2 linked regions of the Shimia isoporae genome follow. Each later gene encodes a partner of the first gene's protein in a complex. Links are inferred from orthologs where the notes say so. Each region holds a gene or a part of one and is shown on either strand. Other genes may lie near its edges.

Region 1 (2,994 bases):
CTTGAAGTCAATCTTTCCGGTCATGCAGGTTTCTCCGCCAGTGGGAGACAAATCTCCGTCAGCAAATCCTCGGGCTTCGTATCCAACGGGCTGTTCAGGTAAATCTCGAAACATGGCGCATCACCAGGCATCTCGCCGCTTTCAGGCAACCACTTTCCAAACAGGGCATCGTATCCTTGGGGGATGAGGTCATAGGGCCCGCGTAACGTCAGAACGGCGTAACGTCCGCCAGATATGGTAAAACCCTCAAGGTCTTCAGGCACTTCGTTCAAACGCAATTCGGCTCCTGCCATTGAGCGAAGATCCGGTTCCGGCTTGGCCTCGGGGTTGTCGAAGTAAATGCCGACAGGATTTCCCAGCCTCGGCCACAGACCGTTAGCTTCACAAAGGCCAAAGAAGGCCTCGAATGCGGTTCCAATCCGGCTATACGCACCCTTGTGCACGACACCGGCAATCACCCGCGGTGGCTCTTCACGAACACTGACTGGAAACATCGGTCCTTCCCCCTCTTTACGTGTCATCAGAGGCGCCACATGCACGCCCTGTTTTCTGAATTTCGCGGGACTCGCGCCGTATTGTGACGCAAATGCCCGCCCGAAACTGCGCGGGTTGTCATACCCCACTGCGCGTGAAATCTCGTCCGGGGCGGCATCTTCCAGAAGCAACAAGCATGCGGCCTTGTGCAACCGCACCCTGCGCACGGCCTGCGCACAGGTTTCTCCCGTCATGGCGTGGAAAATCCGATGCCAGTGAAATCGGCTCATCGCGGCTTCATCAGCAAGCCGGTCCAGCGACATGTCACCGGCCGGATTGTCGTGAATGTACCTGAGCACCCGCATCAGCCGCTTGTCGTAGTTGGCCACACCCAGCCCTTTCTTCGTCATTGCAAACACCTTGCCACAGGGGCGCGGCACAAATCTTGCTGAATTCACCCAGCCGCCACAGCCGTTGCAATTCCCTCAGGTCAGCGTCATATAGCGAAGTCACAAGGCAAACCCGCCAAAGAGGATGCGATGACCAACTATCTCGACTTCGAAAAACCCCTCGCCGAAATTGAGGGCAAGGCCGAAGAGCTGCGCGCACTGGCGCGGACCAACGAAGAAATGGATGTCGCCGACGAAGCTGCCGCTCTGGACAAGAAAGCGGCAGACCTGCTTCAGGAGCTTTACAAAGACCTGACCCCTTGGCGCAAATGCCAGGTTGCGCGCCACCCCGAGCGTCCGCACACCAAAGATTACATCGAAGCGCTTTTCACTGAATTCACGCCGCTGGCTGGGGATCGCAATTTTGCCGACGACCTCGCCGTGACCGGCGGCCTGGCCCGTTTCAACGATCAACCGGTAATGGTGATCGGCCATGAAAAAGGCCACGACACCAAATCCCGCATCGCGCACAACTTCGGCATGGCCCGTCCCGAGGGCTACCGTAAGGCCGTGCGTCTCATGGAAATGGCCGACCGCTTCGGACTGCCGGTAATCGCACTGGTGGACACCACCGGCGCCTACCCGGGCAAAGGTGCCGAGGAGCGCGGTCAATCCGAAGCCATCGCGCGCTCGACCGAGGCCTGCCTGAACATCGGCGTGCCGCTGATCTCAGTGATCATTGGCGAGGGTGGCTCTGGCGGCGCCGTGGCCTTTGCGACTGCCAACCGTGTCGCAATGCTGGAACACTCAGTCTACTCGGTGATCTCGCCCGAAGGCTGCGCATCCATTCTCTGGAAAGATGCCGAAAAGATGCGCGAAGCGGCTGAAGCGCTGCGCCTGACCGCACAAGATCTGAAGAAACTGGGCGTGGCTGATCGCATCATCGAAGAACCGATGGGCGGCGCGCACCGCAACGCCAAAGCAACAATCGACAGTGTCCAAAAAGCGATTGCGGCAATGCTAAAGGAACTGAGCAAAAAAGACAGCAAGGCGCTGATCGCCGATCGTCGAAAAAAGTTTCTGGACGTGGGCAAAAAGGGTCTGGCTGCTTAAGCCATCATCCGGATCTCCCGCCAAAAAGAGCCGCCCCTTTCGGGGCGGTTTTTTGTTGGGCGTGGCTCAGCTTCGCTGAGCCTGTGGGTATTTTTGACCAGAAAGAAATAGTTCAGCAAAAGCGTGTTTTCGTCGCTTGAAGGCGGCGCGGTGTGCGCTAGGCTGGGCACATGTTGGCGATCCTCAGACATCCGACCTTTGCACGACTTTTTGCCGCACAGATCGTGGCGCTTGTGGGCACAGGTCTGTTAACAATCGCGCTTGGCCTCCTTGCCTATGATCTGGCTGGACCGCAGGCCGGCGCCGTGCTGGGCATGGCCTACACGATCAAAATGGTGGCCTATGTCGGGCTGTCCCCGGTGATGGGCGCGCTGGTGGCACGACTTCCGCGCCGCGCTGTATTGATCGCCGCGGACCTGATCCGGTTTGGTGTCGCGTTGTGCCTGCCGTTTGTCGACAGCGTTGCGCAGGTCTATGGCCTTATCTTTGTTTTGCAGGCCGCCTCCGCAACCTTCACCCCGACATTTCAGGCAACCATACCAGACATTTTGACGGATGAAGCCGAATATACTCGCGCACTTTCGCTCTCACGCCTTGCCTATGATCTGGAGAATTTGCTCTCACCCGCTCTCGCGGGGGCCCTGTTGTTGTTCGTGAGCTACTCGGGATTGTTTGTAGGCACCGCGCTAGGTTTTCTGCTGTCTACCCTGCTGATCTGGCAAACCAGTCTTCCCGGTCGAACAGACACGAAGGAGCGGCCATTTTTGCAACGGGTCACCCGAGGCGGCTGGATTTACCTCGCCACGCCACGCCTGCGGGGACTGCTGGCTTACAACACCGCAGCCGCTGCAGCCGGCGCCTTTGTTCTTGTCAACTCGGTGGTCATGGTACGCGAAACCTACGGCCTCGGCGAAACCGGCCTCGCCGTCGCAATGGGCGCTTTTGGGGCCGGCAGCATGCTTTCTGCATTGCTTCTGCCACGTCTGCTTGATCAAGTGCCGGACCGTCCCGTCATGGG
Region 2 (2,983 bases), on another replicon or contig:
GCAGAAAAAAATTTCCACCTTCAAGCTTCAGAGTAGGCAGAGCCAGCACAATCGCCTAGGGAATAGGCATGACGTCTTATGATGCTTTTGAGGCCCTGGTGGCTCCCGCACGGTCGCAAAGAGGGATATTCCGTCTTGTGGCCGGAGCGGCAATGGTTGCCGTGCTTTATCTCGTTTTCCTTATCGCCTGGACAGTCTTTGCGGCAGCCCTTTTGCCGGTTGGGGACGACATCGACGTGATCCTGCAAGGACGGACCGTTGCGGACATGGTGATCCTGATGACCGGGTTCGGAGCAATGACTGTTGCGCTGAAATTGGTGCTGCGTCTTTTGCACAAGCGATCGCTTGCGACGCTGATTGGGCCAAGGAGCGAAGCGTGGCGGCAGACGTGGGCGGTGGGCAAAATGTGTCTCTTGCTGACGGGCGTGTTTTTCCTGATCCCCTTGCCGGGAAGTGGTGATCTTGTTCAGGCCATGTCGCTATCGCGCTGGATAGTGCTGTTGCCTCTGTCGTTGGTGTTGCTGGTGATACAGTGCAGCGCGGAAGAGTTGGTTTTTCGCGGATATCTACAAAGCCAGCTCGCCGCGGACGGCATGCCCCCTTTGGTTTGGATCGGCGTGCCCAGCCTGTTGTTTGGTATGCTGCACTATGCTCCGGACATCTATGGCGAGACAGCAGTCTGGGTTGCCGTTTGGGCCACGGTTTTTGGTGTCATGATGGCCGACATTACGGCGCGGGCCGGAACGCTGGCGCCTGCAATTGTCATACACGTTATCAACAATTTCATGGCGATGAGCGTGACGGGCTTCGAGAACGATCTTGGAGGGCTGGCACTCTATCACCTGCCGTACGCGCCAAACGATGCCGAAGTCATGCGAGCTTTGCTGCCGTTGGAACTGTTGAGCATGCTGTGCGTCTGGCTGATCGCGAGGATTGCTCTGCGACGTTGATTGCATTTCGTGGCGTTGCGTCCTATTTCATGCCCCAACGTTATCAGAGGACCCTGATCGCATGAACTGGATCACCAACTATGTCCGTCCGCGGATCAACTCGATCTTCTCGCGCCGCGAGACGCCGGACAACCTTTGGACCAAATGTGACAGCTGTGGAACAATGCTGTTTCACCGCGAACTGTCGGGCAATTTGAATGTATGCACGCAGTGTGGGCACCATATGCACATCACGCCGCGCGCCCGTTTTGAGGCGTTGTTTGACGGCGGAGTGTTTGTAGAGGTCGACGTGCCGCAACCGGTGACCGATCCGTTGCAGTTCCGAGACAGCAAAAAATATCCCGAGCGCATGAAAGCTGCGCAGAAAAACACCGGCGAAAAAGAAGCGATGCTGGTGGCCGAAGGCGAGATGGGTCGCACCCCGATTGTGGCGGCGGCGCAGGACTTTTCGTTCATGGGCGGATCGATGGGCATGTATGTCGGCAACGCCATCATTGCGGCGGCCGAGCGCGCCGTTGCGTTGAAGCGCCCCTTGGTGTTGTTCTCCGCAGCGGGTGGTGCACGCATGCAGGAAGGCATTCTGTCGCTGATGCAGATGCCGCGCACAACTGTGGCCGTGCAGATGCTCAAGGAAGCGGGTCTGCCGTATATCGTAGTGCTGACACACCCGACGACTGGTGGTGTAACGGCGTCTTATGCGATGCTGGGGGACGTGCACATTTCCGAGCCCAACGCGCTGATCTGTTTTGCCGGTCCGCGTGTGATCGAGCAGACCATTCGCGAAAAGTTGCCTGAAGGGTTCCAAAGAGCGGAATACCTGCTGGATCACGGCATGCTGGACCGCGTGATTGATCGCAACCAGATGAAAGATGAACTGGTGACCATCACGCGCATGCTGATGGGGCTGCCACCCGCGGTGAAAGGCGACCTGCCTGCACCCGAGAAGGTGGAAGAGGCCAAGGCAGATCAAGCCGAAGCCGAGAAAAAGGCTGACGCGAAGAAGTAAGGGCGGCGCCCGACTTTGGCGGATGTGGTGTCGCGGATGCGGATAGTTCGGTTGGCAGTCAGTACCATTGCAGTTGTTCTTGCGGCGTTGCTTTGCTTTATTCTCGTCGCTGTGGTCTCCCTGAATGTGCGTCTTTCGCCTGACCTGACTTTGATAGGGAAAGAGCTCAAGGACGCGGAAGCTGTCCTTGGACCAAGTCAGCCGGGAACAATGGATGAGTATGTTTGGGGCGCGGGCTTTCCAACGGATGCCCTGCCATTGGTGGTCAAAGGGATTTCGGGCTACGTTGCGCCAGAAAAGGTCAACGGAGACTGGGAGGCACCCATCGTCTCCGTTGAACCATTTTGGATTTTGGGTGGCTTCCTGACACTAAACCGCTCCTATGAACCCGGATACGCTAAGGGCATTTTCTGCTTCTGGTCAGACGATGCAAAAAGGTGTGATTTTTGGCTATGACCGAACAAACCTCCGACGCCATTCTTGCGCGTATGTTGGCGCTGCATCCGAAGATCATTGATCTGACGTTGGACCGCATGTGGCGACTGCTTGGTGCGCTGGACCATCCGGAGCGGGAATTGCCGCCGGTGATCCATCTGGCAGGCACCAACGGCAAAGGCAGCACGCAGGCGATGATCCGCGCCGGGCTTGAAGGCGCAGGCAAGTCGGTGCACGCCTACACCAGCCCGCATCTGGCGCGGTTTCATGAGCGCATCCGTCTGGCGGGCGAGTTGATCAACGAGGCGCATCTGACGGAAGTTCTTGATGAGTGTTGGGAGGCCAACAATCGCGAGAATATCACCTATTTCGAGATCACGACTTGTGCCGCATTGCTGGCTTTTGCCCGTTCCAAAGCGGACTACACCCTGCTTGAGGTCGGCCTTGGCGGGCGGCTGGATGCGACCAATGTGATTGATGCGCCCAAGCTGACGGTGATCACGCCGATCAGCAAAGACCACGAACAGTTTTTGGGCGATACAGTCGCCAAAATTGCGGCCGAGAAGGCGGGCATCATAAAACGGGCCGTTCC

Evidence for each region.
Region 2: the proteins of BXY66_RS15820 (region 1) and accD are in contact, whole or in part, in a solved structure (PDB 8UXZ), measured with the Escherichia coli proteins. The link is inferred for Shimia isoporae from one-to-one orthologs.

Annotation. Positions count from the first base shown.
Region 1 is NZ_SMGR01000003.1:298,269-301,262, forward strand. It holds BXY66_RS15820 (acetyl-CoA carboxylase carboxyltransferase subunit alpha), read left to right. Parts: upstream 1-1,013; coding sequence 1,014-1,976; downstream 1,977-2,994. Other genes in the region: BXY66_RS15810 (GyrI-like domain-containing protein), read right to left, coding at 1-24; BXY66_RS15815 (AraC family transcriptional regulator), read right to left, coding at 21-884; BXY66_RS15825 (MFS transporter), read left to right, coding at 2,147-2,994. UniProt on the Escherichia coli protein: Component of the acetyl coenzyme A carboxylase (ACC) complex. First, biotin carboxylase catalyzes the carboxylation of biotin on its carrier protein (BCCP) and then the CO(2) group is transferred by the carboxyltransferase to acetyl-CoA to form malonyl-CoA.
Region 2 is NZ_SMGR01000002.1:154,602-157,584, reverse strand. It holds accD (acetyl-CoA carboxylase, carboxyltransferase subunit beta), read left to right. Parts: upstream 1-1,011; coding sequence 1,012-1,956; downstream 1,957-2,983. Other genes in the region: BXY66_RS12385 (bifunctional folylpolyglutamate synthase/dihydrofolate synthase), read left to right, coding at 2,409-2,983; BXY66_RS12390 (hypothetical protein), read left to right, coding at 2,008-2,412; BXY66_RS12400 (CPBP family intramembrane glutamic endopeptidase), read left to right, coding at 69-950.